Regions from separate parts of the Streptomyces sp. NPDC091289 genome, predicted to be linked through region 1. Evidence: riboswitches for the same ligand, from Rfam matches in the RefSeq annotation. Region 1 holds a riboswitch; each other region holds the start of a gene.
What was found. Region 1 has a riboswitch for cyclic di-AMP ahead of ACIQPT_RS00660 (transglycosylase SLT domain-containing protein). Riboswitches for the same ligand answer to the same signal wherever they lie in the genome.
Positions count from the first base shown of each region.

Region 2: another riboswitch for cyclic di-AMP. It lies ahead of ACIQPT_RS12910 (transglycosylase family protein); the one in region 1 lies ahead of ACIQPT_RS00660 (transglycosylase SLT domain-containing protein).
Region 3: another riboswitch for cyclic di-AMP. It lies ahead of ACIQPT_RS31905 (M23 family metallopeptidase); the one in region 1 lies ahead of ACIQPT_RS00660 (transglycosylase SLT domain-containing protein).
Region 4: another riboswitch for cyclic di-AMP. It lies ahead of ACIQPT_RS13500 (M23 family metallopeptidase); the one in region 1 lies ahead of ACIQPT_RS00660 (transglycosylase SLT domain-containing protein).

Region 1 covers NZ_JBIVUT010000001.1:175,692-183,448, reverse strand. Annotated here, with positions in the region: gene ACIQPT_RS00670 (SpoIIE family protein phosphatase) at 1-621, shown strand, start outside; gene ACIQPT_RS00665 (FAD-dependent oxidoreductase) at 646-2,037, opposite strand; cyclic di-AMP (ydaO/yuaA leader) riboswitch at 2,489-2,676, shown strand; gene ACIQPT_RS00660 (transglycosylase SLT domain-containing protein) at 2,682-3,518, shown strand; gene ACIQPT_RS00655 (GMC oxidoreductase) at 3,677-5,320, shown strand; gene ACIQPT_RS00650 (carboxymuconolactone decarboxylase family protein) at 5,394-5,876, opposite strand; gene ACIQPT_RS00645 (dihydrodipicolinate reductase) at 5,873-6,952, opposite strand; gene ACIQPT_RS00640 (CARDB domain-containing protein) at 7,083-7,757, opposite strand, start outside.
Region 2 covers NZ_JBIVUT010000008.1:171,457-179,213, reverse strand. Annotated here, with positions in the region: gene ACIQPT_RS12935 (NAD(P)/FAD-dependent oxidoreductase) at 1-899, opposite strand, end outside; gene ACIQPT_RS12930 (exopolyphosphatase) at 1,320-2,261, opposite strand; gene ACIQPT_RS12925 (DUF501 domain-containing protein) at 2,258-2,800, opposite strand; gene ACIQPT_RS12920 (septum formation initiator family protein) at 2,880-3,362, opposite strand; gene eno (phosphopyruvate hydratase) at 3,492-4,772, opposite strand; gene ACIQPT_RS12910 (transglycosylase family protein) at 5,122-5,838, opposite strand; cyclic di-AMP (ydaO/yuaA leader) riboswitch at 5,844-6,025, opposite strand; gene ACIQPT_RS12905 (transglycosylase family protein) at 6,317-7,384, opposite strand; partial or broken gene ACIQPT_RS12900 (cytochrome P450) at 7,561-7,752, opposite strand.
Region 3 covers NZ_JBIVUT010000029.1:34,494-42,250, reverse strand. Annotated here, with positions in the region: gene ACIQPT_RS31920 (GNAT family N-acetyltransferase) at 1-2,292, opposite strand, end outside; gene ACIQPT_RS31915 (HPr family phosphocarrier protein) at 2,465-2,746, shown strand; gene ACIQPT_RS31910 (GntR family transcriptional regulator) at 2,915-3,622, opposite strand; gene ACIQPT_RS31905 (M23 family metallopeptidase) at 3,801-4,616, opposite strand; cyclic di-AMP (ydaO/yuaA leader) riboswitch at 4,630-4,796, opposite strand; gene ACIQPT_RS31900 (M16 family metallopeptidase) at 5,020-6,390, opposite strand; gene ACIQPT_RS31895 (M16 family metallopeptidase) at 6,417-7,757, opposite strand, start outside.
Region 4 covers NZ_JBIVUT010000009.1:14,615-22,371, forward strand. Annotated here, with positions in the region: gene lhgO (L-2-hydroxyglutarate oxidase) at 1-946, shown strand, start outside; gene trmB (tRNA (guanosine(46)-N7)-methyltransferase TrmB) at 939-1,844, shown strand; gene ACIQPT_RS13490 (PrsW family intramembrane metalloprotease) at 1,931-3,388, shown strand; gene ACIQPT_RS13495 (aldo/keto reductase) at 3,369-4,313, opposite strand; gene ACIQPT_RS13500 (M23 family metallopeptidase) at 4,501-5,532, opposite strand; cyclic di-AMP (ydaO/yuaA leader) riboswitch at 5,544-5,696, opposite strand; gene ACIQPT_RS13505 (PP2C family protein-serine/threonine phosphatase) at 5,935-7,155, opposite strand; gene ACIQPT_RS13510 (MerR family transcriptional regulator) at 7,297-7,757, opposite strand, start outside.

The sequences.
Region 1 (7,757 bases):
ATGGGGCAACTGCGCAGTGCGGTACGGGCGTTCGCGCTGAGCAACCATGATCCGCGGGAGGTGATGAGCGGGACGAACCGGCTGCTCATCGACCTCGACCCGGGACAGTTCGCCAGCTGCTGCTACATCGCGCTCGACCCGGTGACGGGTATGGCCCGTGCCGTACGGGCGGGGCATCCGCAGCCCGTGCTGCGCCGGCCCGACGGCCGGACGGAGGTGCTGGACCTGCCCGGCGGCATCGTGCTCGGGATCGACGGGCACGCGACCTACCCGGTCACGGAGATGCGGCTCGAACCCGGGGCGATGCTCGCCCTGTTCACGGACGGGCTGATCGAGCGCCCCGGCACGGACATCGACGAGGGGATCGAGCGGCTGCGCGCCACCGTCGAACGCATCGGCGCGGTGCCCCTGGCCGACACGGCCGACCAGGTCATCGGGGAGGCCCGGGCGGCCATCGACCGCCCCGACGACATCGCGATCCTGCTGGCCGCCCGGTGGGTGACCGGGACCCCGGAGGTCCGGCGGCCCCCGGCGTCCCGGGCGTCCGGCCCCGACCTGTGGCGCACGTTCAGGGGGCCGGACCCGGGGCGCCCGGCGGCGGCCCCGGATCCGGCCCCCTAGAAGGAGTGCCGTCGATCCTGTCGATCAGGCGTCGGCGGGGCGCTCGGCCGGCACGAAGGCGCCGGAGGCCTCCAGCATGCCCTCGCGCTCCACGACCTTGATCCGCTCACGGCCCTGGGCGGTGCCCAGCGCCTGCTCGTGGGCGTCCAGCTTGTGCCAGCCCTCCCAGGTCGTGTAGCGGACGCCGCGGCCCTCCAGGAAGGCCTCGACGGCCTCCGGAGCGGGCGTGGCCGGCTCGGGCAGCCGGCCGGCGGCGCGGTCCTCCAGGACGCAGGCGACCGTCTCGTTGGCGTCGCCCTTGGTGTGGCCGATCAGGCCGATCGGGCCGCGCTTGATCCAGCCCGTGACGTAGACCGAGGCCATGTGCTCGTCACCGGCGATGACGCGGCCCGCCTCGTGCGGGACGGTGCCGGAGGCCACGTCGAAGGGAAGCTTGGGCAGCTCCTCCGAGTAGTAGCCGACGGCGCGGTAGACGCTCTGCATGTCCCAGTCGGTGAACTGGCCGGTGCCCCGGACGTTGCCGGTGCCGTCCAGCTCGGTGCGCTCGGTGCGCAGCGCCACCACCTTGCCGTCCTCGCCGAGAATCTCGACCGGGGACTCGAAGAAGTGCAGGAACAGCTTGTGCGGGCGGTCGCCGACGTCCCGGATCGCCCAGTTCTCCAGGGTCTGCGCGACCATGTTGGCCTGCTTGTTCTCCCGGCGGGTCGCGATCGAGCCCTCGTCGTACTCGATGTCCTCGGGGTTGACGATGACCTCGATGTTGGGGGAGTGGTCCAGCTCCCGCAGCTCCATCGGGCTGAACTTGGCCTGCGCGGGGCCACGCCGCCCGAACACATGCACCTCCAGCGCCTTGTTCTCCTTGAGGCCCTGGTACACGTTGTCCGGGATCTCGGTGGGCAGCAGCTCGTCCGCCGTCTTGGCCAGGACACGGGCCACGTCCAGGGCCACGTTGCCGACGCCGAGCACGGCGACCTTCTCCGCGGTGAGCGGCCAGGTGCGCGGGACCTCGGGGTGCCCGTCGTACCAGGAGACGAACTCGGCCGCTCCGTAGGAGCCGTCCAGCTGGATGCCGGGGATGTCGAGCGCCCGGTCGGCCTCGGCGCCGGTGGAGAAGATCACCGCGTCGTAGAACGACCGCAGGTCGTCCAGGCCGATGTCGTGCGGGTAGCTGACATTGCCGAAGAGCCGGATCTGGGGCTTGTCCAGCACCTGGTGCAGGGCCTTGACGATGCCCTTGATACGCGGGTGGTCGGGGGCCACGCCGTAACGGATCAGGCCGAAGGGCGCGGGCATGCGCTCGAAGAGGTCGATGGAGACCCCCGGGTCCTGGCAGACCTCGGATTTGAGCAGCGCGTCCGCAGCATAGATACCGGCGGGGCCGGCTCCGACAATGGCGACGCGGACGGGGCGTGTCATGGCGTGGTGATCCTTCGGGGCGGGCGAACGCGGGCAGGTACAGCGTACGTCGGAGGTAAGGGTTGGCTTACCAGTCTCCACCCCACACCGTAAGCGATCGCCCCGCGGGCCCCTCGACCGGCCTCGCCCCGAGTGCCTGATTGGTCCGTTTTGCTATGCCTATATGGTTGATTTGGTCCTTTTGTTAAATCTATCCGTAAAGGGATTGCTGAGCCCTTTGCTGCATTTGCCTAGGCCTGTTTTCGCCATCGCCGCGAGCGAGTGGTGAGCATCACGTCCCAGGGGGCGGACGCAGAAGCGGATCCGTCGGTTCCCTTCTGTGCGAAGAAAGTTGACGCCATGACGGCACGGCACGGTCCGGGAATTCCGCCATTCGATCATGCGCGGAAAAGGGAATCAGGAATGCGGGGCTTGTTCCGTTCGGCGTTTCTCGCCTACGGTCACCGTCAATCCGGATGGAACGCCGAATCCTGCCGCCGTCCGGGAATCCGAAACCCACTCACGTACGGCAGGAGCGGGGGACCCAGGTAAGTCGCCGAACCGTTACCGGAACGGCTTGGGGTGAAGTCGCACGACCGTGCGGCCAGACATCTCCCGTCTGAACCCGACAGCTCACCTCGTAGGCGCCGGAGAGGAAATCCCCCATGCCCGCACAGGGTAAGCACCGCCGTCCCCAGTCCACCTCGCTGCGCCGCGGCCTCGCCGCCGTGACCACCGGCGGAGCCGTTCTCGCCCTCCCGGTGATCGGCGCCACCAGCGCCTTCGCGGCCCCCGCCCCCACCGCGGCGCCGCAGCAGGCCGCGGCCCCCGCAGCGGTGTCCGCACAGGTGAATTCCGCCGCGAAGGCCGCGCCCGCCCAGCATTCCGTGGTGGCCGGTGAAACGCTTTCCAAGATCGCCCGCGAACATTCCGTCAGCGGCGGCTGGGAGAAGCTGTACGAAGGCAACCGGAAGATCGTCGGAGAGAATCCCGATCTTATTCACCCGGGTATCAAGCTGACCCTCGGAAACAAGGCCGCCGCCCCGTCGGACGCCAAGTCCGGCAAGGCTTCCCCGTCCGTCGCGCGCGGTGCGTCGGCGGACCGCGCCGACCGTTCGGAGCGCAGCAAGGCCGCCCCCGTGGCGCAGGCCGCTCCGGCCGCCGCGAAGGCCGTCACGTACACGAACGACCTCGACGGCTGGATCAAGGAGTCGCTGGCGGTCATGGCCGAGCAGGGCATCCCCGGCACCTACGAGGGCATCCACCGCAACATCATGCGCGAGTCCTCGGGCAACCCGGCCGCGATCAACAACTGGGACTCCAACGCGGTCAAGGGCACCCCGTCCAAGGGTCTGCTCCAGGTCATCGACCCGACCTTCCAGGCGTACCACGTGCCCGGCACCTCGACCGACAGTTACGACCCGGTCGCCAACATCACGGCCGCGTGCAACTACGCCGCGGACCGCTACGGCTCGATCGACAACGTCTTCGGCGCCTACTGATCGACCCCGCGCCCAGGGCGGAGGGGCTCCGGACCGAACGGTCCGGGGCCCCTCTGTCATGCCGGGCGGGGCCGGGAAGTTACCCCCAAGTTTCTAGTGACTTACCACGCGATCGACAGTAGAACCTGTTGCACTCTGTCGAGAGTGAGGTAGGTCACATGAACGACACCACCATGCAGGATGGCGAGGCCAAGGGTGTCTCGCGTCGAAGATTCATCGCTGGAACAGGTTCTCTTCTGGGGGTCGCGGCGCTGGCCGGTACCACCGCACCGTCCTGGGCGAGCGTGCGTGCGGCAGCGGCGCCGATCGGCTCCGGCGCACATGTACCGGTCCTGGTCATCGGCACCGGATACGGCGGCTCCGTGGCCGCCCTCCGGCTCGCCGAAGCCGGCACGGACGTCCACATGATCGAGATGGGCATGGCCTGGGACACCCCGGGCGCGGACGGCAAGATCTTCGCCAACACCACCAAGCCGGACGACCGCTCCTTCTGGCTGCGGACCCGGACCAAGCAGCCGCTGAGCAACTTCCTCGGCTTCCCCATCGACAAGGACGTCAACCGCTACACCGGCATCCTGGACGCCGAGGAGTTCGGCGGGATCACGGTCTACCAGGGCCGCGGCGTCGGCGGCGGATCCCTGGTCAACGGCGGCATGGCCGTCACCCCGCGCCGGGAGAACTTCGGCGCGATCCTCCCGACGGTGAACGCCGAGGAGATGTACAGCACCTACTACCCGCGCGCCAACAGCGGGCTGGGCGTCACCACCATCGATCCCGCCTGGTTCGACACGGTCGACTGCTACCAGTACGCGCGGGTCGGCCGAAAACACGCCCAGCGCTCCGGCTTCCCGTTCCTCTTCGTGCCCGCCGTCTACGACTGGGACTACATGAAGCAGGAGGCGGCCGGGAGCGTCCCCAAGTCGGCCCTGGACGGAGAGATCCTCTACGGCAACAACTACGGCAAGAAGTCGCTCCAGAAGACCTACCTCGACCGGATCAACGCCACCGGCCGGGTCACCATCTCCCCGCTCCACAAAGTCACCACGGTCACCCCGGCCCCCGGCGGCGGCTACACCGTGCTCATCGACCAGCTGGACACCACCGGCCGGACCACCGTCACCAAGACCGTCACGGCGGACAAGGTGTTCTTCGCCGCGGGCAGCGTCGGCACCAGCAAGCTGCTCGTCGGCCTCAAGGCCACCGGCGCCCTGCCCCTCCTCAACGACGAGATCGGCAAGGGCTGGGGCGACAACGGCAACGTCATGTGCGGCCGCGCCAACCACCTCTGGGACCCGACGGGGAAGGTCCAGTCGTCCATCCCCACCGGCGGCATCGACAACTGGGACGCCGGCGGAGCGTTCGCCGAAGTCGCTCCGCTGCCCACCGGCATCGAGACCTGGGCCTCCTTCTACCTCTCGATCACCAAGAACCCCAACCGGGCGCAGTTCACCTGGAACGCGGCGGCGGGGAAGGCGGAGCTGAACTGGCAGACGGCGTGGAAGCAGCCGTCGATCGACGCCGCGAAGACCATCTTCGACAAGATCAACCAGAAGGAGGGGACGATCTACCGCACGGACCTCTTCGGTGTGTACAAGATCTGGGGCGACCACCTCACCTACCACCCGCTGGGCGGTGCGGTCCTGGACAAGGCCACCGACAACTACGGCCGGCTGCACGGCTACCCCGGCCTGTACGTCATCGACGGCGCGCTGATCCCCGGCAACACCAGCGTGAACCCGTTCGTCACCATCACCGCGCTCGCCGAGCGCAACATCGAACGGATCATCGCGACCGATCTGTAGGCGACAACGAAAGAGCCCGGGGCCGGGAGTGCCAACCCGGCGGCCCCGGACTCCGTCCGTGGGGGCCCGCCCCTCACCCGTGACCGGGCAGAACGCACACCGCGTCGATCCCCAGCACATGGTTGAGCCGCCCGAACGCCAGCCACGAGCCGATGCTCATCGTCAGTTCCACGATCTCCGCCTGGCTGTAGTGCGCGGTCATCCGCTTCCAGAAGGCGTCGTCCAGACCGTGATGGTCGAGCGTGTACCGCTCGGCGTACTCCGCCGCGAGCCGGGTCCGCTCGTCGAACGCGTCGGTCGTACGCCACTGGGTCACCGCCCCGGCGAACTCCTCCTCGACCTTCGCCCCGTCCCGCTCGGTCCGCCAGTCCAGGCAGAACAGGCACCCGTTGATCTGCGCCACCCGCAGCCTGGCCGCCTCGAACTCCCGCAGCCCCAGCGTGGTGTGCTCGTACACGGACATCGAGAACGTGGCGGCGGCCATGCCGATGCCGGGGACCATCTCCCCCCATACGTAGCCGATGGGCTCCTGGCCCTCCGGAATATCGATGATCATGCCGGTCTCCTTCCCAGCCTGCCGACCGCAGGCCGCAGCGGAACGTCGAGTGCGTCGTACAGGCCCGGCTCCGCGTCCACCAGCCAGTCGATCGCCGAGACGAGCCGCCCCACCGCGGTGGCGTTCCCGCCCGCCGACCGGTTCTCGTCCTCGTCGGACGCCTCGACCGTCACCTCGATACGGGGACGGCCCTCGATCACCACCCGGTGCGCGCCCACCCCGTCGGGCGGGGACGGCCAGTCAGGGGCGCACGAGGCGTGGATCCGGGTGATGTGCTCGATGACGATGCGGGGCTCGCCGTCCACGATGCCCTGCACCTCGAAGCGCACGGCGCCCTGGGTGCCCGCCGCGAACGTGCCCATCGTGCGGGTGTACACCTCTTTCTCCAGCGCCCGGCGGTCCAGCGTCTCGCGGATCCCGTCGAGCTCGACGCCCAGCGCCCGCGCCATGAGACGTATCTGACCGCCCCACACCATCGTCGGAACACTCTCCGCCAGCATCAGCGGCTCGTAGTCCATCGGGTGCCCCATGCCGATCAGATGGCGCACCGACTCCTCCTGCTCGTACGTGGAGTAGTCGAAGATCTCCTGGCAGCGGATGACGTCCACCTCGGTGCCGAGGCCGCTGACCAGCAGGGGCAGGACGTCATTGCCCCAGCCGGGGTCGACGCCGGAGACGAAGAGGGAGCCGCCGCCCTCGGCGACGGCGGCCAGGACCGGGTCCCGCAGCTCCGGCGGGGCGTTGCGCTGGTCGTAGAGCGGATAGAGGGAGGGCGTGACGACGACCGCGCCGGCCCGGATCGCCCGGCCGATGTCGGCGAGGGCGTCGTCGGGACGGATATCGCCGGACGCCGCGTAGACCACCGCCCGGGGGCGGGCGGCGAGGACGGCGGCGATGTCGTCGGTGGCCGCGACCCCGAGCGTGCGCTCGGCCCCGCCGAGCTCGCCCGCGTCGCGGCCGACCTTGGCGGGATCGTGCACGAGGACGGCGGTGAGTGTCAGTGCCGGATGGGCCTCGACGGCGCGGATCGCCGCGCGGCCGACGTTGCCGGTACCCCAGACAACCGTGGGAATCATGCGCGGAGGGTAGCCCCGGGGCCTTGCACTTCCCAGAGCCGTGACGGGACCAAATCCGGTGCGGAACAAGGGCGTTCCCGGGTCGGCGGCGATCCGCCGGCCCGGGATCCGTACCGGGGTCCTACCAGGCCTACCGCTTGGCCCGTGCGCCGTTCGGCGTGCCGGTGATCGTGAACTGCGAGCCGGGCTCGATCAGTACGTCGCCGTCGGCCGAGTCGGTGATGGTGACGTCGGTGAGCGTCGCGTTGCCGCGGGCGCCGCCCATCGCGAGGATGCCGGATCCGTTGTTGGACTGGTCGATCCGCACGTTCTCGATCGTGACGTCCGGCATCAGACCGCCGCCTGTCTTGAACTGGATGCCGTCATAGGTGGAGTCGATGATGTCCGTGTCGCGGATCGTGACTCCCGGGATCGGCAGGTTCTGCGGGAAGAGGGTGATCGCGCCGAACTCCTGGTCCTCGTTCCAGAAGGCTCCGCCGGTGCGGTACAGGCCGTTGTTGGCGATCAGCGTCTCCCCGGAGAAGGGCAGCGGGTCGTGGTCGGTCGCCAGCATGATGGCCGGGTAGTTCATGGTGTCGGAGATGAGGTTGTTCTCGATGGTGTTGTCGTAACCGCCGTAGATCGCGATGCCGTTGGCGCGCCACGGCAGCTGGATGGTGTTGTTGCGGAAGCTGTTGTCGTGGGCGATGTCGGCGGACTGGTCCTTGACGTACTTGCTGGACCAGATGGCGAGCGCGTCGTCGCCGGTGTTGCGGAACGACGAGTTGAAGACCGTGGAATTGCGGGTTCCGTTGGCGAAGTTGAT
Region 2 (7,757 bases), on a different contig from region 1:
TCGGTGCCCTGCACCTGGAGCTTCTCGGAGGTGTCCACGTGGCCGCGGGGGCCGAGCGGCAGGCCGAACCGGGCCAGCGCCGGGTTCGGCTTCACACCGGCGGTCCACACGATGGTGCTGGAGTCGACCTCCAGGCCGTTCTTCAGCACGACGTGACCGTCGACGCAGGAGTCCATCGAGGTGGAGAGGTAGATCTCCACGCCGCGGCTCTCCAGGTGCTCCTTGCCGTAGGCGCCCAGCTTCGGGCCGACCTCGGGAAGGATCTTGTCGGCGGCGTCGACGAGGATGAAGCGCATGTCCTCGCGCTTCACGTTGGTGTAGTACTTCGCCGCGTCGCGGGCCATGTCCTCGACCTCGCCGATGGTCTCCGCGCCGGCGAAGCCGCCGCCCACGAAGACGAACGTCAGCGCCTTGCGGCGGACGTCCTCGTCGGTCGTGGAGTCAGCCTTGTCCAGCTGCTCCAGGACGTGGTTGCGCAGTCCGATGGACTCCTCGATGCCCTTCATGCCGATGCCCTGCTCGGCGAGGCCGGGGATCGGGAAGGTGCGGGAGACCGCGCCCATCGCGATGACCAGGTAGTCGAAGGGCAGCTCGTAGGCCTCGCCGACGAGCGGCGCGACCGTGGCGACCTTGCGGTCCTGATCGATGGTGGTGACACGACCGGTGAGAACCTCTGCCTTGGGCAGCACGCGTCGCAGCGGGACGACGACATGCCGAGGCGAGATGCTGCCGGCAGCAGCTTCGGGGAGGAAGGGCTGGTACGTCATGTACGACCGCGGGTCGACGACCGTGACGGTCGCCTCTCCGTATCGCATCTTCTTCAGAATGCGACGAGCTGCGTACAGGCCTACGTACCCACCGCCTACAACGAGGATCCTGGGACGCTCCGTGGTGCTCATGCCATCGAGTATCCACCCCGCCCCAGGGGGGTGCTCGTGAGCCCCTTCACAAGGATTGACCCACCCTCTGCTACACTTCGCCGCCCACGTGACCCAGGTCATGGGCACGAAAGGGAACCACGCCATCGCGGGAAACGTTGCGCACCGCTTGTGAGCTGGCCCTTGGCCCTTCGGACGGGGCGAACCACCCCTCCTCTTCATGCGGACGCAACGCGCCCGGAACACCCGCGCAGCACCTCCGTACGGCACCCTGGGCAACCGGTTCGGGCCCGATCGGCCCCAACCACGGCCAACAGGGCCCCAATCCTTGTGAAGAAGTTCACGAAGTTTCTCGCGGCGTGTCCCCGAAGGGGTCCCCCGAGCGGCCCGGAGGGGCCGGACGGGGGCTCAACGGTGCAGGTGACGGTGCGATTGAGCGGGCTACGCGGCGCTCCAGGCGATGCCGTCCAGGATGTCGTGCTCGCTGACGACGACCTCGTGGGCTCCCGTCCGCTCCATCACGGCGAGCAGGACGAGCGCCCCGGCGCCGATCACGTCGACCCGGCCGGGGTGCATCACGGGGATCGCGGCGCGCTCCTCGTGGGTGGAGCCGAGCAGGTGCTCGGTGATCGCGCGGACCCTGCCCCGGGAGATCCGGGAGTGGTGGATGGCCGCGGAGTCGTACTCCGGCAGCTCCAGCGCGATCCCGGCGACCGTGGTGACGGTGCCCGCGAGGCCGACCAGCGTGCCGGCCCCGGTGAGCGGCACGGTCTTCTCGGCGAGGTCGAGGGCGGCGTCGACGTCCGCGCGGATCGCGGCGGCCCGCTCGTGGCTGGGCGGGTCCATGACGACCCCGTCCACGACGAGGTGACGCTCGGTCATCCGCACGCAGCCGATGTCCACGGACCGGGCCGCCTCGACCCGGTCCGAGCCGAGGACGAACTCGGTGGAGCCGCCGCCGATGTCGACGACCAGATACGGCTTCGCCAGGTGGTCGCTGCCCGCCAGCTCCTGGGTGGCCCCGTCGAAGGAGAGCTGCGCCTCCTGGTCACCGGTGATCACCTCGGGCTCGACGCCGAGGATGTCCCGGACCCCGGCCACGAACTCCGCGCTGTTCTCGGCGTCGCGGGAGGCGGAGGTGGCGACGAAACGGATCCGCTCGGCGCCCAGCTCCTCGATCGCCGCCGCGTACTCCCGGCAGGCCGCGAACGTCCGCTCCAGCGCCTCGGGGGCCAGCCGGCCGGTCCGGTCCACGCCCTGGCCGAGGCGGACGATCGTCATCCGCCGGTCCAGCTCGGTGAAGGAACCGGTCGCCGGGTCCACATCGGCGACGAGGAGCCGGATGGAGTTCGTGCCGCAGTCGACGGCGGCGACCCGGGTCACGCGTCCTGCCCTTCCGCGTCCACGGCGCACGGCGTGACGCAGGGGCCATTGGCCCACCACTCCGGCAGCATCGCGATGGCCTCGTCGCCCAGCGGGTTCACCCCGGGCCCGGCGGCCAGCGAGTGGCCGACCAGGACGTGCAGGCACTTCACCCGGTCCGGCATGCCGCCCGCGCTCGGGAAGCCCTCCAGGACCTCGATGGCGTCGCGGCGGGTGAGGTAGTCCTCGTGCGCGGCCCGGTAGGCGTCGGCCAGCTCCGGGTCGGTCTCCAGACGGGCCGTCATCTCCTTCATGACCCCGTTGGCCTCCAGCGTGCCGATCGCCGAGGCCGCCCGGGGGCAGGTCAGGTAGTACGTCGTCGGGAACGGCGTGCCGTCCTCCAGACGGGGCTGGGTCTCCACCACGTCCGGGTTGCCGCACGGGCAGCGGTGCGCGATGGCGCGCAGGCCGCGCGGCGGACGGCCGAGCTGCTGCTCGAACGCGGCGATGTCCGCGTCGGTGGGCTTGGTGGACTCGGTCTGCGGAGGGGGCGTTTCCATGCCTGCCTTGGTTCTGCTCGGAAGCTCGTAGAGGTGGACGTACACAGCAACGTACGCGGGAACGTACGGGTTCGGTCGGTCAGTCGCGGTCGTCGTCACGGTCGGCGCTGTCCACGCCGTCCCAGAGGTTCGAGTGCCACGGCCGGCCGCTCGCGCCCGGCTCGCCGCGGCGGTCCTGCGCCGCATCGGGGTCGGCCACGGTGTAGGCGGTCTCCCCGGGGAGGACGTAATGGAGGTGCTGGCGGGCCAGACGCATGATGTACGCGTCGTCCTGGAGCCGCGCCTTCTCGTCCCGCAGCTCCTCGGTGCGCCGCTCCGCCTGCTGCGAGAGCCGCTCCTGCTCGGCGATCTCGTCGCGCTGGGAGACGTACTGCCGCATCGGGTAGGCGAGCGCCACCACCAGGGAGCAGACCACCAGCGCCAGGAACGCGGCCCGGCCGGTGAGCCGGGAGCGGCGGGCCTGGCGGCGGTTCTGGGATCGGTACACGCGGGCCGCGGTCTGCTCGCCGAGCAGTCGCAGCCTGGTCGCGGTGGAGAACCGGTCGCGGTCCTTCCCGGCCATGTCTCCCGCCTCCCAGACGCCGCCCGGCAGGCGGCAGTTTGACGACAAGCTCTGACGCACGTCCGTCCCCGCACACGGTACGGGACCGGGTGCGGGGACGGGCGGAGGCTACCGACTCGCGACTACGGGTCAGCCCTTGAAGCGCGGGAAGGCGGAGCGGCCCGCGTACACCGCGGCGTCGTCGAGGATCTCCTCGATGCGCAGCAGCTGGTTGTACTTGGCGACGCGGTCCGAGCGGGCCGGGGCGCCGGTCTTGATCTGGCCGCAGTTCACGGCGACGGCGAGGTCGGCGATGGTGACGTCCTCGGTCTCGCCGGAGCGGTGCGACATCATGCACTTGAAGCCGTTGCGCTGGGCCAGCTCGACGGCGTCCAGGGTCTCGGTCAGCGAACCGATCTGGTTGACCTTCACGAGCAGGGCGTTGGCGGAGCCCTCCTCGATGCCGCGGGCGAGGCGCTCGGGGTTGGTGACGAAGAGGTCGTCGCCGACGATCTGGACCTTGGCCCCGATGCGGTCGGTGATGACCTTCCAGCCGGCCCAGTCGTCCTCGTACAGCGGGTCCTCGATGGAGACCAGCGGGTACGCGGAGACGAGCTCCTCGTAGTACTCGGTCATCTCGGCGGCCGAGCGGGACTTGCCCTCGAACTCGTAGACGCCGTCCTTGTAGAACTCGGACGCGGCGACGTCGAGCGCGAGCGCCACGTCACGGCCCGGGACGTAGCCGGCCTCCTTGATGGCCTCGACGATGAGGTCCAGGGCGGCGCGGTTGGAGTCCAGGTTCGGGGCGAAGCCGCCCTCGTCGCCGAGTCCGGTGGACAGGCCCTTGGTCTTGAGGACCTTCTTCAGCGTGTGGTAGATCTCCGCGCCCCAGCGCAGGGCCTCGGAGAAGGACTCCGCGCCGATCGGGGCGATCATGAACTCCTGGATGTCCACGTTGGAGTCGGCGTGCGAGCCGCCGTTCAGGATGTTCATCATCGGAACGGGCAGCAGGTGCGCGTTCGGGCCGCCGAGGTAGCGGAAGAGCGGCAGGTCGGACGCCTCGGAGGCGGCGTGCGCGACGGCCAGCGAGACGCCGAGGATGGCGTTCGCGCCGAGCGAGGCCTTGTTCTCGGTGGCGTCCAGGTCGAACATCGCCTGGTCGATGAGGCGCTGCTCGGTGGCGTCGTACCCGACGAGCTCCGGGCCGATCTGCTCGATGACGGCGAGGACGGCCTTCTCGACGCCCTTGCCCTGGTAACGGTTGGGGTCACCGTCGCGAAGCTCAACAGCCTCGAACGCACCGGTGGAGGCGCCGGACGGAACAGCAGCACGGCCCGTGCTGCCGTCGTCGAGGCCAACCTCGACCTCGACCGTGGGGTTGCCCCGGGAGTCGAGGATTTCCCTGGCTACGACGACGTCGATGGACGGCACGAGGCATCTCCTTCTGGGATCTGACACTGGTTGTGCAGGGTCACTGTGGCCTTGCGGCACGAGCCTATCCGGCCCGGCCGCGTCGGCCAGCCGAGCGCCCGCCTCCTGGGACGAAAAAGGACCCAAGGGCCTGCATCCCGGGACAAAACTCTAGAAATCTACTGGTCGGTAACAAAAACTGCCGACAAGAGGTGAACGCAAACCGCGCTCACCGGGGTCCCGGCTCGCCCGGGCCCCGCCCACGAAGAACCCGGCCCGGCGCGCTGGGGGGAAGAGCGCGCCGGGCCGGGAAGCCGTGCGAGGGAGGGTGCCGCCGGACACCCTCCCTCCGGGGAGGAGAGACGGCGTCTTACTTCAGGTGGAGCTGCTGACCCGGGAAGATCAGGTCCGCGTCCTTGACGATGTCGTCGTTGAGCTGGAAGAGCTTGCTCCAGCCGCCCTTGACACCCTCCTTCTCGGCGATCTTGCTCAGGGTGTCGCCGGTCTTGACCTTGTACTCGCCGTCACCCTTCTGGACCTTCTCGCCGGTCGGGGTGGTGACGGTCTTCTTGCTCTCGGCCTTCTTCTCGGCCTGCGGAGCGGGGCGCTGCTCGGAGCGCGTGGTGGGCTGCTCGGCCTGACGCTCGGGCTGCGCCTGCTCGGGCTTGCTCTCGGACTGGCCGGAGCCGGTGTTCACGCCCGGGTCCACACCGTCGTTGGTGAGGCCACCGGCGCCGGCGCAGGCCCAGGCGCCCGGACCCTGGAGGTCGAGGAGCTTCTCGGCGGTGGCGATCTGCTGGTCCTTGGAGGCCAGGTCGGCGCGCGAGGCGTACTGCGTACCGCCGGCGGCGGCCCAGCTGGACTGCGAGAACTGCAGCCCGCCGTAGTAGCCGTTGCCGGTGTTGATGGACCAGTTGCCGCCGGACTCGCACTGGGCGACGGCGTCCCAGGTCTCGACGGAGGCGGCGGACGCGCTGGTCGCACCCATCAGCGGGACGGCGACGGCGGCACCGGTGACACCCGCGAGGGTGGCGAGACGGGTGGCCTTGGACGGGCGGCGGTGCTTGCCCTTGCTGTTCAGCAGCATGGAACGAATCTCCTCACCGACGCCTACGAGGTGAGCTGTCGGGTTCGGGCTGATGAGTTGCCCGGTCGCACGGTGCTGCACGCGACTTCACCCCAAGCCGTTCCCGTACGTCCCGTCGGTTCGACGAGGCGTCCGGACCCGGCGGCCTACCTGGGTCCCCCGCTCCTGCCTACGGCGCTTACGCGTCTGTTCCCTTCGACCGACGGCAGGATTCGGCGTGACGGTCGACGGGGCCCGCGGTGCGAGCGGCTACGACCGTAAACACAGGCAACCCCGACATTCAAAGATGGACATAGAGGGCAATCGCCCCGAACTCACCGCGACCGATGGACTATTTCCGCAGGTCGGGAGCGATGCGCGCGGACCAGCCGGACGAGACCCGCCAGTTGAAGCAAAGAGACCCATGTCTCACTTCCGCAAAAGTGGACATAGGCCTCTGAACTGCCTGATTTTTCGGAGCGTTTTCGCCCGATTTGAATCAGTTGGCGGCGGGCGCCCCGGCGGACTTCCCGGCGCTCTCCGACGCGGACCCGTCCGCGCCCTGACCCAGCCCCAGATCCAGGCTCTGGCCGGGCAGGATCAGATCCGGGTCGGAGCCCAGGAGGTCCTTGTTCGTCTCGTACAGGCCGGTCCAGCCACCGGGAAGTTCCTGCGCGTCAGCGATGGCCCAGAGGTTGTCGCCGGGCTGCACCGTGTACGCGCCGACGGTCGCCGAGCCACCGTCGCGCGCATCGCCGTCGCCGCGCGAGGCGTGCCGGCCGGACTCACGGGGGCCGCCGCCCTGGCCCGCGTCGGCCTCCTCGGGTGCGGGGGCGCCCCGGTGCTTGCCTCCCTTGCCGTCCTCGCCCTTCGAGGCGTCGGGGGTGCCGGAGGGGTTCGTGGCGTCGGGGGCGTCGGAGGCCGGCGGGGCGGAGGGCGTCACCGAGGAGTCGGGAGCGTCGCTCCCCTTCCCCGTACCGCCACTGCCTCCCTTGTCGGCCTTGTCAGCCTTGTCGTTCTTATCGCCCTTGTCGGGCTTGCCGCTCTCGTCACCCTTGTCGTTCTTCTCGGCCTTCTCACCCTTACCGGATTCATCCGCTTCACCGGTCGGGTCGGCCGAGGGGTCCGCCGACGGATCGGCGGACGGGTCGGGTGACGGCGAGGTGCCCGGGTCGACGCCGGGCAGGCTGCCGTCCACCGCGAGACCGGAGATGACCGCACAGCTGGGCCACGCCTTCGGCCCCTGGTCGCCCAGGACCTTCTCGGCGACGGAGATCTGCTGCGACCGGCTGGCGAGGTCGGCGCGGGGCGCGAACGCCGTGCCGCCGTACGCCGACCAGGTCTCCTGCGAGAACTGGAGCCCGCCGTAGTAGCCGTTGCCGAGGTCGGCGCTCCACATGCCGCCGCTCTCACACTCCGCGACCCGGTCCCAGGTGGTGGCCTCGGCCGCGTGCACGCCGCTCGCACCGAGCAGCGGGATGGCGATGGCCGATCCCGTCACACCTGCGGCGACGACGATGGCGGGTGCCTGGCGAGGGCGGCGGTGTCTGCCGTTCGCGGAGCCCATGGGTATGCCTTCCGTGCGACTGACAAGCGAGTGACCTGAACGCCGCGCAGCAGAAATCCGTGCCTGCACCGGCGCACAAGTGACGCGTGAGCAACGAGCGACCGACGCGTCGAACCGTGAACCTAGCGGGACTCGAACGTGTGTCACAAGTCGATGCAGCGCAGATCACGTGAAAGTCACAGAGTTGACAGCGTGTCACTTTTTTCGGAACGGCGGCCCGGCGTGAACTCGACGGGAAGTGTGCGCAGTCCGCGCATGATGAGCCCGCCACGCCAGCGCAAATCGGCAGCTTCTCCCGCAAGTCGCAGGTCAGGGAGGCGTCTCAACAGCGTGGCCAACGCGGTCTGCCCCTCCAGCCTGGCCAGCGGCAGCG
Region 3 (7,757 bases), on a different contig from region 1:
TTCTTCCGGGCCGGTGGTCGCTTCCGGGGCAGCGGTGGGCATGCGGCCGGGGCCGGCGCTTTCCCGGGCGGTGCTCGCTCGCGGGGCGGCGGCGGCCTGTGGGCCCTTGCCCGTGGCCCGGTCGGTGTTCGTGGCCGGGGCGGCGTTCGTGGCCGGGTCGGTACCCGTGGCCCGGTCGGCGTCCGTGGCCCGGTCGGCGTCCGTCGCCCGGTCAGCGTTCGTGGCCCGGTCGGTGCCCGTGGTCGGACCCGCCGTGACCGTGGTCGGACCCGCCGTGCCCGTGGTCGGACCCGCCGTGACCGTGGTCGGACCCGCCGTGACCGTGGTCGGACCCGCCGTGACCGTGGTCGGGCCCGCCGTGACCGTGGTGGCTGTCCGCGCCTGGGCGGCGGGCGTCACCGTGCGGGGGCGGGGCGCGGCCGTGCTGGACGCGGCCGCCAGCGCCTCGGCCAGGCCGCCGATCTCGACGTGGACGACGGCCACCGGCTTGGCCGAGCCCCCGGCCACGGCCTTGTGCAGGGCGGCGGCCAGGACCTGGCCGTCGCCGGTCTCGGCCTCGCCGTTCTCCCCCACCCACGGGATGGCGGTGACGATCACGGCGTCACAGGTGCCGTCCGCCAGCGCCTCGGCCAGCGCGTCCCGGAAGTCCTGCGGGGAGGCGGCCGTGGTGAGGTCGATCGGCGGGCGCGGGCGCAGCCCCTCGGCCAGGCACGCGTCGTACGTCAGGAGGCCGAGGGACTCGGAGTTGCCGAGGATGGCGACCCGGGGGCCGGCCGGGAGCGGCTGGCCCGCCAGCAGGAGCCCGGCGTCGACCATCTCGGTCACGGTGTCGACCCGGATGACGCCGGCCTGGCGCATCAGCGCGGAGACCGTGGCGTCGGGGATGCGGCTGACCGGGACCGCGTGGCCGGGCGGGGTGGAGCCGCTGTGCCGGGCGCCCTTGACCACGACGACCGGCTTCACGGCGGCGGTGCGGCGGGCGAGGCGGGTGAACTTGCGGGGGTTGCCGAGCGATTCGAGGTAGAGGAGGGCGACGTCGGTGTCCGGGTCCTCGAAGGAGTACTGGAGGAAGTCGTTGCCGGAGACGTCGGCCCGGTTGCCCGCCGAGATGAAGGAGGACAGGCCCGCGCCGCGCCGGTGGAGGCCGGAGAGCAGGGCGATGCCGATCGCGCCGGACTGGGTGAACAGACCGATCCGGCCGCGGGCGGGCGACTCGGGGGCGAGCGAGGCGTTCAGCCGGACGGTCTCGGCGGTGTTGATGATGCCGAAAGCGTTCGGGCCGATGATCCGCATGCCGTACGAGCGGGCCTGGCGGACCAGTTCGCGCTGGAGTTCGCGGCCCTCGGCGCCCCGCTCGGCGTATCCGGCGGAGAGGACGACCAGGCCCTGGACACCGTGCTCCCCGCAGTCGGCGACGGCCTCGGGGACCCGGTGGGCGGGGACGGCGATGACCGCGAGGTCGACCTGTTCGTCGATCTCGCCGAGTGTGCGGTGGGCGGGGACCCCGTCGAGGGTGGCGAGGTCCGCGTCGAAGGCGCGGTTCACCGCGTACGTACGGCCGGTGTAGCCGGAGGCGAGGAGGTTGCGCAGGACCGTGCGGCCCACCCCGCCGGGGGTGCGGCCGGTGCCGATGACCGCGACGGAGCCGGGGGCGAGGAGGCGCTGCACCGAGCGGGCCTCGGCGCGCTGTTCGCGGCCCCGCTGGACGGCGAGGGACTTCTCGGTGGGTTCGAGGTCGAGGGTGAGGTGGACGGAGCCGTCCTCGAAGCTGCGGCGCTGGGTGTAGCCGCCGTCCCGGAACACCTTGATCATTTTGTTGTTGGCCGGGAGCACCTCGGCGGCGAAGCGCCGGATGCCGCGCTCGCGGGCGACCGCGGCGATGTGTTCGAGCAGCGCCGAGGCGACGCCCCGGCCCTGGTGGGCGTCCTGGACGAGGAAGGCGACCTCGGCCTCGTCGGCGGGCGCGGAGGCCGGGCGGCCCTGGTCGTTGATGCGGTCGAAGCGGACGGTTCCGATGAACTCGCCGCCGATCGTGACGGCCAGTCCCACCCGGTCGACGTAGTCGTGATGGGTGAAGCGATGCACGTCCCGGTCGGATAGCCGGGGATACGGGGCGAAGAACCGGTAGTACTTCGACTCGTCGGACACCTGCTCGTAGAAGCTGACCAGTCGCTCGGCGTCGTCCGTGGTGATCGGCCTGATGCGCGCGGTGCCACCGTCGCGGAGCACCACGTCCGCTTCCCAGTGGTCGGGGTACGCGTGATGCGGACTCTGCTCGGGCGTGGGCTCCATGGGCAAAGCCTACGGCGGGGACACCGGTCGCGGAGGGATCGGTGCCGGGGCAGTCTGAGGAGGCCCGGACCGGGGCAGCCGGAGCACAGGGCCGGACGGGAGGCCGGGCACAGCACCACGCACTGCATGAGAGACTGGTCTAGACAACCGTTGATATGTGAAGGGCAGAACCATGGCTGAGCGCCGCGTAAACGTCGGTTGGGCCGAGGGCCTGCACGCCCGCCCCGCTTCCATCTTCGTCCGTGCCGCCACGGCTTCCGGCGTCCCCGTGACGATCGCCAAGGCCGACGGCAACCCGGTGAACGCCGCCTCCATGCTCGCCGTGCTCGGGCTGGGCGCGCAGGGCGGCGAGGAGATCGTGCTCTCGTCCGACGCGGACGACGCCGAGGCCGCGCTGGACCGGCTGGCGAAGCTGGTCGCCGAGGGCCTGGAAGAGCTTCCGGAGACCGTCTGACCCGAGCGACTCCGGCCCGGCCGGATGCGACAGGCGCGAGAGCCGTGATCCTTTCAAAGGATCACGGCTCTTTCGCTTTTCGGGGAATAGCGGCGCTTCGGTTCGACAATTCGGGCAGCACGAGCGACGCTCCCCGCAATTCACTTCTCTTTGTATACGGCTCTTCTGTTAATGGCGGACGCCCGCGGTGTTTACGCCATGTTGCGAAGTGCTCACGCGGGGAACGGGTGCGGTGCGCCGCCCCGGCAGGTCCGGGCGGCGCAGCCGGTGGGCCCCGGTGGCGCGTTCCGCGTGCTGGGCGGTCAGCGCCCTCGCCCGCTCCGCGTCACCGCGCGCCACGGCGTCCACGATCGCGCCGCGCTCGGCCCAGGCGTCGACCGGGCGGGCCGGCTGCTCGACCGCGTACATCCAGGCGATCTTGTGCCGGAGCTGGGTGAGCAGCGCGATGAGGGCGGGGCTGCCGGAGGCCTGGGCGAGGGTCTCGTGGAACCAGCCGCCCAGCGAGCGCAGATCCTCTCCCTCGCCCCGGCGAGCCCGCTCCTGGCCCAGCCTGACCAGGCCCCGGAGCACCTTCAGATGGGCTTCCGTGCGGCGCTGGGCGGCGCGGGCCGCGCCCAGGGGCTCCAGGAGCGTCCGCACCTCCAGGAGGTCGGCCGCCTCCTGCAGGGTGGGCTCGGCGACACACGCGCCGGCGTGTCTGCGGGTGACCACGAAGCCCTCGGACTCCAGCGTGCGCAGGGCCTCGCGGACCGGGACGCGGGAGACCCCGTAGCGGCGGGCCAGCAACTCCTCGGTGAGGCGGCTGCCGCGCTCGTACACACCGGAGACGATGTCGTCACGGATTGCCGTGCATACCGAATGCGCGGGAATGCGCATGTCCTGACCTCCGCCTTGATCCCCGCGAAACGCGGCCGCCCGACGTCTGTTCCGTGACTCTATTGCAATCCGCCGGAATTTCCGATGGCAGGCCGGAATCCATGGATATCTTCGGGCCGGAATTGCCGAAGGCCCCGGCGGGTGCCGGGGCCTTCGGGCGGGATCGCGCAGGGGCGGGTCAGACGTTCAGACCGTGGGAGCGCAGATAGCCGACGGGGTCCATGTCGGAGCCGTACTCGGGGGTGGTGCGGGCCTCGAAGTGCAGGTGCGGGCCGGTGGAGTTGCCGGTGGAGCCGGAGAGGCCGATCTGCTGGCCGGAGGAGACGCTCTGGCCGACGGAGACGCCGATCGAGGAGAGGTGGCCGTACTGGGTGTACGTGCCGTCCGTCATCCGGATCACGATGTTGTTGCCGTACGCGCCGCCCCAGCCGGCCTCGACGACCGTGCCGGCGCCGACCGCGACGACGGAGCTGCCGGAGGGGGCCATGAAGTCCACGCCGGAGTGGCTGCCGGAGGACCAGAGCGAACCGCCGGTCTTGTAGCCGGTGGTGACGTGGGAGCCGGCGACCGGGAGGTGGAAGGCGTTGAGGCGGGCGCGCTCGGCGGCGCGGGCGGCCCGGGCCTTCTCCTCGCGGACCTCCTTGGCGCGGGCCTCGGCCTTGCGCTCGGCCTCCGCCTTCGCCTTGGCCCTGGCGGCCTTGGCCTTGGCTTCGGCGGCGGCCTTGGCCTTCGCCTCGGCGATCGCGTCGGCCTGCTGCTTCTGGGCCTGCGCCTGCGCGTCGATCTGCTCGGCGAGGGTGGCGTCGAGGGCGACGACCCGGGTGAGGCCGGTGTCGGCGACCTTGGCGGCCTCGGTGTCCGCGGCGATGGCCGGGGAGGCCAGCGAGCCGACGACTCCGGTGGTGGCCAGGGTCGCGATGCCGGCGGCCCGGGCGCTCCGGCGCGTAAGGCGGCTCGGGGCACGGTGCTTCCCGGTGGCACGGGTGAACGCCATGGAGGGGCTGATCCTTTCCTTCCTTCTCGCCTACCGGGTTAGCTGACGGGTTCGGAGCAGGAAGGTCTCCTACGGATCCCCGCGCCGGTTCACGGCACGGGCCTCCGATTCACCCCAGGGACTGCGTGGGTCCCCGGCTCCCCAGGCTCGCGCCTGACGGGGACTCGGCGATGACTGCCCGGCGCCGCGGATGCGGCATACGGGTGACGGACAGCCGGGCCGACGCTAGGCGGGGCGACTTCCCATCACCAAACGGACAGAGGGATTTGTCGCGCATCCCACAGGGCAGACAGGCAACCTCTCCAACAAAGGGCGCAAAGCTCGCCAATCGGGCAAAAAGGGAGGACCCCGACGAACTTCCGTCCGTCGGGGTCCTCTTCGCGGCGGTGTGCCACGGGTGCCGTCAGCCGGTGACGACGGACACCTCACCGATGCCGAGCGCCCGCACGGGCTCCTCGATCTGCGCGGCGTCCCCCACGAGGACCGTGACGAGGCGGTCGACCGGGAAGGCGCTGACCACGGCGGCGGTCGCCTCCACGGTGCCCGTCTCGGCGAGCCGGGCGTAGAGGTGGGCCTGGTAGTCGTCGGGGAGGTGCTGCTCGACCTGGTCGGCCAGCGTGCTCGCGACGGAGGCGGCGGTCTCGAACTTCAGCGGGGCGACGCCCACCAGGTTCTGCACGGCCGTCTCGCGCTCGGCGTCGGTCAGCCCCTCGGCGGCCAGCGTCCGCAGGACCTTCCAGAGGTCGTCCAGCGCCGGTCCGGTGGACTCCGTGTCCACCGAGCCGCTGATCGCGAGCATCGCCGCGCCGCCCGAGTCGGGGCCGGACGAGCGCAGCACCTGGGCGAAGGCGCGCACCCCGTAGGTGTAGCCCTTCTCCTCGCGCAGCACCCGGTCCAGCCGAGAGGTGAGGGTGCCGCCCAGGCAGTACGTGCCGAGCACCTGCGCGGGCCACACGCGCTCGTGCCGGTCGGCGCCGATCCGGCCGATCAGCAGCTGGGTCTGGACCGCGCCGGGGCGGTCCACGATGACCACACGGCCGGTGTCGTTCGCGGTGATGGGCGGCACCGGGCGGGCCTGTCCCGCGTTGCCCGACCAGTCGCCGAGGGTCTCCGCCAGCAGCGCGTCCAGGTCGATGCCCGTCAGATCGCCGACGATCACGGCCGTCGCGGTGGACGGGCGGACATGGGCGTCGAAGAAGGCGCGCACGGCGGCATCATCGATCCGCCGGACGGTCTCCTCGGTGCCCAGGCGCGGGCGGGACATCCGGGCGGTGGCCGGGAACAGCTCCTTGGAGAGCTGCTTGGCGGCGCGCCGGGACGGGTTGGCCTGCTCGTGCGGGATCTCGTCGAGGCGGTTGCCGACGAGGCGCTCGATCTCGCTCTCGGCGAAGGCCGGGGCGCGCAGCGCCTCGGCGACCAGACCGAGGGCCTTGGCCAGCCGGGAGGCCGGGACCTCCAGGGAGACCCGGACGCCGGGGTGGTCGGCGTGCGCGTCGAGGGTGGCGCCGCAGCGCTCCAGCTCGGCGGCGAACTCCTCGGCGCTGTGCTTGTCGGTGCCCTCGGAGAGCGCCCGCGACATGATCGTGGCCACGCCGTCGAGGCCCTCGGGCTCGGCCTCCAGCGGCGCGTCCAGGAAGATCTCCACCGCGACGACCTGCTGGCCGGGGCGGTGGCAGCGCAGCACGGTCAGCCCGTTGGGCAGGGCGCCGCGCTCGGGCGCCGGGAAGGCCCAGGGGCGGGCCGTGCCGGCGGTGGGCTGCGGGTGGAACTCCATGGCTACTCCAGTCACGGCGGCGTCGCTCACTTGGCCGCCCCCTCGTGCGCGTCGCTGCCCTCGGCGCCGTCTTCGCCCTCGTCGGCCTCGTCGGCCGGCTCGATGGGCTCGTACACCAGCACCGCCCGGTTGTCGGGGCGCAGGGCCGCCTCGGCCGCCGCGCGCACCTCCTCCGCGGTGACGTCCAGGACCCGGCCCACGGCGCTCAGGGCGAGCTGCGGGTCGCCGAACAGGACCGCGTAGCGGCACAGTTCGTCGGCGCGACCGGCGACCGTGCCGAGCCGGTCCAGCCACTCGCGCTCCAACTGCGCCTGGGCCCGCTCCATTTCCTCGGGGGTGGGGCCCTCGGCGGCGAACCTGGCCAGCTCCTCGTCGACGGCGGCCTCGATCTGCTCCACCTCGACGCCGCCGGACGTCTTCACGTCCAGCCAGCCCAGCGAGGGCGCCCCGGCGAGCCGCAGCAGCCCGAAGCCCGCCGCCACCGCCGTACGGTCGCGGCGCACCAGGCGGTTGTGCAGCCGGGAGGACTCGCCGCCGCCGAGCACGGTGAGCGCCAGGTCGGCGGCGTCACAGGCGCGGGTGCCGTCGTGCGGGAGGCGGTAGGCGGCCATCAGGGCGCGCGCCGGGACCTCCTCGTGGACCACTTCGCGCAGCTGCTCGCCGATGGTCTCGGGCAGCGTCCCGTCGCGCGGCGGCTGCTTGCCGTCGTGGGACGGGATGGAGCCGAAGTACTTCTCGATCCAGGCGAGGGTCTGCTCGGGGTCGATGTCGCCGACCACCGAGAGCACCGCGTTGTTGGGCGCGTAGTACGTACGGAAGAACGCGCGGGCGTCCTCCAGCGTGGCCGCGTCCAGGTCGGCCATGGAGCCGATCGGGGTGTGGTGGTAGGGGTGGCCCTCGGGGTAGGAGAGGGCGGTCAGCTTCTCGAACGCGGTGCCGTAGGGCACGTTGTCGTAGCGCTGGCGGCGTTCGTTCTTGACGACGTCGCGCTGGTTCTCCATGGACTCCTCGTCGAGCGCGGCGAGGAGGGATCCCATCCGGTCGGCTTCGAGCCAGAGAGCCAGCTCCACCTGGTGGGTGGGCATGGTCTCGAAGTAGTTGGTCCGCTCGAAGCTGGTCGTCCCGTTCAGCGAGCCGCCGGCCCCCTGGACGAGCTCGAAGTGGCCGTTCCCCTTGACCTGTCCCGAGCCCTGGAACATCAGGTGCTCGAAGAGGTGAGCCAGACCGGTGCGTCCCTTGACCTCGTGGCGCGAGCCGACGTCGTACCAGAGGCAGACCGCGGCGACCGGGGTCAGATGGTCCTCGGAGAGCACCACACGCAGGCCGTTGGCCAGGCGGTGCTCGGTCGCTGTCAAGCCGCCGGAGCC
Region 4 (7,757 bases), on a different contig from region 1:
CGAGCTGCCCCGGCTGCACGGCCTGGTGCAGCGCGGCCGCGAGCACGGACTGCCCGTGCGGGAGCTGGGCCCGGCCCAGATCGCGGAGTACGAGCCGGACGTCCGGGGCCTGGCGGCGATCCGGGTCGGCACGACCGGCGTCTGCGACTTCACCGCCGTCGCCACCCGCTTCGCGACCGAGGTCACCGCGGCGGGCGGCATCGTGCGGTACGGCGCGGAGGTCACCGCGATGGACCGGCGCCCCTGGGGCGTCGCGGTGCGCACGGCGGACGGCCTGGTCGTCCGGGCCCGGGTACTGGTCAACTGCGCGGGGCTCCACTCCGACCGGGTGGCCCGCCTCGCCGGGGACGACCCGGGGGTGCGGATCGTGCCGTTCCGCGGCGAGTACTACACGCTGGCCCGCCCCGAGCTGGTGCGCGGTCTGGTCTACCCGGTGCCGGATCCGGCGTTCCCCTTCCTCGGCGTCCATCTCACCCGGGGCTTCGACGGCTCCGTCCACGTCGGCCCGAACGCGGTCCCCGCCCTGGCCCGCGAGGGATACGCCTGGCCACAGGTCCGCCCCGCCGAACTGCTGTCCACGCTGAGCTGGCCGGGCACCTGGCGGATCGCCCGCCGGCACTGGCGGTACGGGGCGGGCGAGGTGCACCGCTCGCTGTCCCGGTCCGCGTTCACCCGGGCCGTCCAGCGGCTGCTGCCCGAGGTGCGGGAGGAGGACCTGCGCCCGTCGCCCGCGGGGGTCCGGGCCCAGGCGGTGCTGAAGGACGGCACGCTGGTCGACGACTTCCTGATCCGCGAGGCCCCGCACACCGTGCATGTGCTCAACGCCCCGTCGCCCGCCGCGACGGCGTGCCTGCCCATCGGACGGGAGGTGGCGCGGCGCGCGCTGCGCCGGGCTCGGGAGACGGGGTGGAGGCCGCCCGCCGTAGAATCCGGTCATTGTGTCTGAGCAGCCCTTGAACCCCACCTCCGCCGCAGCCCCCGACGACGCCACGGCCGACGCGATGGCCGACGGCCGCACGCCGACCGGCTCCACGGCGGCCGATGTCACGGCCGACGCCACGGCCGCCGAGGAAGCCGCGGCCCTGCGCGCCGCCTCCTTCGAGCGGGCGCGCCGGCTGCGCCAGGAGCCCCGCTTCCCCGGCGGCCCCGCCGCCGACCCCGCCGGCTCGCACCACGAGCGCCGGATCCGCAGCTTCCAGCCGCGCCGCAGCCGGGTCACGACCGGCCAGCAGGACGCCCTGGAGCGGCTGTGGCCGAAGTGGGGCCTGGACATCGACGGCAAGCGCGTCCTGGACCCGGCCGAGATGTTCGACGGCCTGCCCGTCGTCCTGGAGATCGGCTTCGGCATGGGCGAGGCCACCGCGCAGATGGCGGCCGACGACCCGGGCACCGGCATCCTCGCGGTCGACGTCCACACCCCCGGCCAGGGCAATCTGCTGGGCCTCGCGGACAAGGCGGGCTCGACCAACGTACGGGTGGCCAACGGTGACGCGGTCATCCTGCTGCGCGAGATGCTGCCCCCCGAGTCGCTGGACGGTCTGCGGGTCTATTTCCCCGACCCGTGGCCCAAGGCCCGGCACCACAAGCGGCGCCTGATCCAGCCGGAGTTCCTGGACCTGGTGGCCCCGGTGCTGAAGCCCGGCGCGATCGTCCACTGCGCTACCGACTGGGAGCCGTACGCCGAGCAGATGCTGGAGGTGCTCACCGCGCACCCCCGCTTCGAGAACACGGCGGCCGACGGCGGCTACGCCCCGCGTCCCGCGTTCCGGCCGCTCACCCGCTTCGAGGGGCAGGGCCTGGACAAGGGCCACGTCGTCCACGACCTGCTGTTCGCCCGCGTCTGACCCACGACGGGGCATGACGGCGTACGGCCATGTCCTGGCCGGATGCGCCGTCGCCGGGTGTCGGTGCTCCTCGTTAGGGTCAAGAGGTGTCCGACCCCTCCGTGCGGTATCAGCAGGCGCGGCCCGCCGTCCCGGTCCTCCACGAGCAGCGGCTCGACGAGGTCCTGGGCGCCGCGCCGGAGCGTGGCCAAGGACGTTACCGGCCGCGCCGCGTCGGCATGGTGTGGCGGAGCAAGGTGTTCCGCGCCGGGACCGTGATCGTGGCGCTCGTGCTGTGCGGGCTGGTGATCCTGGCCCTCGTCCGTGAACAGACCGGCCCGGAGGGGTTCCTCGTCGGCCTCGGCCTGGCGGTGCTCCCGGTGCCGCTCCTGATGGCCGCCTTCCGCTGGCTCGACCGGGTCGAGCCGGGCCCCTGGCGGAATCTGCTGTTCTCCTTCGCCTGGGGCGCGTGCGCCGCCGCGCTCGTCGCGATCATCGCCAACTCGTTCGCGACGCGCTGGATAGCCACCGCGACGGCCGACCCGGCGAGCGCCGACACCCTCGGGGCGACGGTGATCGCGCCGATCGTGGAGGAGAGCGCGAAGGCCGCGGCCGTGCTGCTGATCTTCCTGTTCCGCAGGCGGGAGTTCAGCGGGGTGGTGGACGGGATCGTCGTCGCCGGGTTCACCGCGACGGGCTTCGCGTTCACCGAGAACATCCTCTATCTGGGCAACGCCTTCGGCGAGGACCAGCTGCTGGGCAGCTCCGGGTTCGCCTCGGTGACGGCCGGGACGTTCTTCGTGCGGATCGTGATGTCGCCGTTCGCGCACCCCCTGTTCACGGTCCTCACCGGCCTCGGCTTCGGCTTCGCGGCCGTCAGCGCCCGCCGCCACCGGGTCCGCCGGATCGCCCTGCCGGCGCTGGGCCTCCTGCTGGCGATGGGCCTGCACGCCCTGTGGAACGGCTCGTCGGCCTTCGGCCCGTACGGCTTCTACGCGGTGTACGGGATCGTCATGGTCCCGGCGTTCGGCCTGGTGACCTGGCTGGCGATCTGGTCGCGCCAGCGGGAGCTGCGCACCCTGGCGGCCGAGCTGCCCGCGTATGCGGCGGCCGGCTGGCTCACCCCCGCCGAGCCGTCGGCGCTCTCCTCGATGCGGGCCCGGGGCATGGCCCGCGACCTGGCCCGCCACTGGCAGCCGGACCGGACCCGGGGCCGGGCGGCGGCCCGCGCGGTCGCGGAGTACGAGTCGTTCGCGACCTCCCTGGCGGGGCTGCGCCGCCGGGCCCGCCACGGCGCGGTGGGCCCGGACTTCGGCGCACGGGAACGGGAGTTGCTGCACCACCTCTGGCAGCGCCGGGACATCGCGGCCCCGGCCCTCACCCACGCGGCCCGCCTCACGTGCCGCCCGGGCGCCCACCGCTCCCCCACCCCACCGATGCCGTACGGAAACGGATACGGCCACGGACACGGGTACGGCCCGGCGTACGGGCAGCCGCACACGCAGCACTACGGGTACGGGTACGAGTACGGCGACCCCGGCTCCGTCAGGCCGACGCCGCGGTGAGCAGGGCGAGTTCCCGGTCCGTCAGCCGCAGATCGGCGACCGCGACGAGGGCGGGGAGCTGCTCGACCGTACGCGCGGAGGCGATCGGGGCGGCGACGGTCGGCTGTGCGGCGAGCCAGGCGAGGGCGACCGTCGCGATCTCGGCGTTCCGTGCCCCGGCGATGTGGTCGAGGGCGGCCAGCACCAGGCGGCCCCGCTCCGACTCCAGGTGACTGCCCGCCTTCGCGGCGCGGGGGCTCTCCACGGTCGAACCGAGGCGGTACTTGCCGGTGAGGAAGCCGGAGGCCAGTGCGTAGTACGGGACGGCGGCGAGACCGGCGTGGGCCGCGGTGTCCTGGAGCGCGCCCTCGTAGGTGTCGCGGGAGACCAGGTTGTAGTGCGGCTGGAGCGCGACGTACCGGGCGAGGCCCTCGCGCTCGGAGAAGTCGAGGGAGGCCGCGAGGCGCTCCGGGCTGATGTTGGAGGCGGCGATGTGCCGCACCTTGCCGTCCTTCACCAGCTGGTCGAGGGCGGTGATGATCTCCTCGACCGGGACGGTCTCGTCGTCGAAGTGCGTGTAGTAGAGGTCGATGTGGTCGGTGCCGAGCCGGCGCAGCGAGGCCTCGGCCGCGCCCTTGACGGTGCCGGCGGAGAGGCCCTTGTGGTCGGGGTGGGCGCCGGCCTTGGTGGCGACGACGATGTCGGACCGGTTGCCGCGGGAGGCGAGCCACCTGCCGATGACGGTCTCCGACTCACCGCCCCGGTTGCCCTCGACCCAGGCGGAGTACGCGTCGGCGGTGTCGATGAAGTTGCCGCCGGCCGCGACGTACGCGTCCAGGACGGCGAAGGACTGCTTCTCGTCCGCCGTCCAGCCGAAGACGTTGCCGCCGAGGGCGAGGGGGAAGACCTGGAGATCGGAGGTGCCGAGCGTGCGTGCGGAAGTCATGTGAGGGTTCAACGGGCCGGGGCGGGGGCGGTATTCCGCCGCCGCGCGGGCCGCACCGCCCCCGGACAGACCGGCAGCCCTGACGTCGGGGGGTGTGCGTCAGGGCTGCCGGGGTTTCAGGGGGCCGGCGACGAAGGACGTCGGCCGGGGCCCGGGGCCCGAGGAGGGCCGGTGGAGGGCCGAGGGCTCAGACGTTCAGGCCCTTGCTGTTCAGCCAGGCCATCGGGTCCATCGCCGAACCGCCCGCGGTGCGGACCTCCAGGTGGAGGTGGGTGCCGGTGACATTGCCGGTGGCGCCCATGCGGCCGATGGTCTGACCGGTGGTGACCTTCTGGCCGACGGAGACGTCGATCGAGGACTGGTGCGCGTACCAGATCTCCGTGCCGTCCTCCAGCTGGAGGACCGTGCGGTAGCCGTACGAGCCGGACCAGCCGGCCGACGTGATGGTGCCGCTGTGCACGGCCTTGAGCGGCGCACCGGTCGACCCGGCGAAGTCGAGACCGGTGTGCTGGCCGGAGGACCACATCGCGCCGGACTGACCGTAGGTCGAGGTGAGCGTGTACGAGGAGGTGGGCAGGGAGAAGCTGGCGGCGAGCTTGGCGAGACGCTCCGCTTCCTTCTTCTTCGCGGCTGCCTCCTCCGCCGCCTTCTTCTTCGCGGCGGCCTCGGCCTCGGCCCGGTCCTGCTGCTTCTTGGCCTCCTCCGCCGCCTTCTCGGCCGCGGCCTTCTCCGCCGCGGCCTTGGCCTCGGCGTCGGCGCTGGCCTGCTGCTGCTCGGCCTGCTGGAGGATCCGGGCGCGCAGGGCCTCGCCCGCGTCGGTGCCCTGCTCGGCCTCGGCGCCGGTGAGGCCGACGTTGGTGAGCGGTGCGGCCGCGGCGACCGGGGCGGGCTCCGCGTCGTCCGACATGAAGGACCCGACGCCGGGAAGGGACTTGGCGTCGGGGAGGTTGTCCGCGATGGAATCGGGAAGAGAGATGGAGACCGGCGCCTTGTCCTGCGCGGTGGCCATGCCGCCCGCACCGACAGCCGCTATGACGCCGACCCCGAGGACGGTGGAGCTACGGGCCAGACCACGCTGCTTGGCTACGCGGTGCCTGCCGCGCACGGGACGGATGGACTCCTCGGTGGGATTCCACTCCTCCCAGGACCGCTCCGCGTCACCGAAGGTGTCGGCACTGAAGGGTGACGGGGCCTCAGGGGCAGGCTTGTTGGACGCCACGTGGGCGCACTCCTTTCCTTCCTTCTCGCCTACCGGGTTAGCTGACGGGTTCGGAGCAGGAAGGTCTCCTACGGGCCCCTCCGTCTCTCACGAGACGCAGGCGTCCGATTCACCCCATGTAGGTGGTTCCCCGGTTTCCTTGCGGAATTCGGCGCTCGCGCGCGGCGCCGTCTCTGACGACGGCTGTGACGACCGCGCTGCGTTATCGAACGTTAATAGACGCACGGGCCCGATTCCAAGCTGTTCCTGTTGATCATTAACGAACACGACCGGGATGTACGGGTCACAAGCGGGTGGAATCGGGCGACTTGACCGCGGCTCAGTCGCACCTCTTTTTCTGACGTTGTGTCAAATGTTATGCGGAGCGGTGCCCTTCGGTTACGCACCGTGTCATCGCCCGCATCAGTGTGCCGCGTCGTCGCCCCGGCCCACGATCTTCACCGTCGTCCGGCGCACGGGCTGCCCCTCCGCCGGCCGGCCGACCGCGAGCAGCGCCATGTCGTCCGTGGACCGCCCCCCGGTGTGCAGCCGTACGTCGTCGGTCAGCGCCGACAGCAGCTCCTCGGGACCCGGGAAGATCCGGCCGCGCAGCCGGGCCGCCGGATCGTAGAAGACCCCGTTCGCGTCCCGGGCCTCCGACAGGCCGTCCGTGAAGGCGAGGAGCGTCGCGCCTGCGGGCATCTCCCACGCGTCGGCCCGGTCCGGCCACACCCCCAGGTCCATCCCCAGCGGCATCGCGGGCACCGAGGGCGCCAGCACCTCCAGGGCGCCGTCCGCGTGCAGCAGGATCGGCTCGGGGTGACCGCGGTTGACGAGGCGCAGCGAGGCCGAACCGGGCGGGATCTCGGCCAGCACGGCGGTGATGAACCCCTCCATGGCGTCCAGCCCGTACCGTCGGGTCCCCTCCCGTGCCAGCGCCCGCTCCAGCCGCTGCGCCACGCCCTCCAGCGAGAGCTCCTGCTCGGCGGCCTCCCGGAACGCCCCGATGATCACCGCCACCGCCTCGACGGCGTCCAGCCCCTTGCCGCGTACGTCGCCGACGACCAGGCGTACGCCGTACGGGGTGTCCGCGACGGCGAACAGGTCGCCGCCCACGAACTCGTCCGCCTGCGCCGCCTCGTACCGCGCGGCGACCTGGAGCCCGCCGATCCGCTCGGCCGGCGTCGGCAGCACGGCCCGCATGGCGGTCTCCGCGATGACCCGGGCCGAGGCCAGCTGCTCGTTGCTGCGCCGCACGACCCCGTTGATGAGGAGGGCGAGCACCGCGGCGGTGAGCACGGTGATCATCTCGATGACGGGGACCACCTGGGTGGACGTCCCGTCGGAGAGCCGCATCGCGATGACGGAGAGGATCGCGGCGATGCCGGTGCGGACGGTCCGGGACAGCGAGAAGAACGGTGCGGCGATCAGCGGGGCCGCGACGAACAGGGGGACGGCGGTGAAGTTGGGCGGCGCCAGCGAGTCGAACACCAGCCCGCCGACGATCAGCAGGGCGGGCAGTATCCGGACGAACCGGCGTGACCCCCGGCTGTCGGGCGTCACATTGCCCTCCGGGGACCCGAACACCGCACGGCCCACGGCGTCGATGCTCCCCGCCGTGCCGCTACGCCGTCTCTCGGCCATCCCCACCTGTGCACTCCTGCCCGGTCCACCCACGGCTGCGGACGGTACCGCGCCCCGTCCAGGCTTCCCGGAGCCGCGCCGAGCGGCGACTCCGCATCGGCCGAATAGGGGGAAGCGGACGGAGTCCCGGCCTTTCCGTGGTCAGTCGGAGAGCCGGTGTTCCGCGTAGACCGTCAGTGCGTCCCGTACGAAGGCGGCGGTGCCGTCCCCGTAGCGATCGTAGTTCTTTCCGAAGCGGGGATCGGCGACATACATCTGACCGAGCCCGATCACGTACGAACGGCTGGGCTCCTTGGCCGACGACAGCCAGGCGCAGTGCCGCCGCGCGAGTTCCTGCGCCTCGGCCCCGTCGGCGGCGAGCCCGGCCTCCCTGGCCCGCCCCCAGTCGCGCGCGATGGCCTCGTGCTCGTCCTGGAACGCCCGCTTCTCCCGGTCCCCGAGCGAACGCCACCAGCGGTCGCCCTCCTCGTACGCGTCCCGGCCCCAGCGCTCGGTCACCTCCTGCTCGTGGGCGGTGTGGTCGAACCCGTCGAACATTTCCTCGGCCATGAGTTCCGTCCCCTCCTGGGTCTTGTGGAGAGTGGTCCGCACCGAGGCGATCT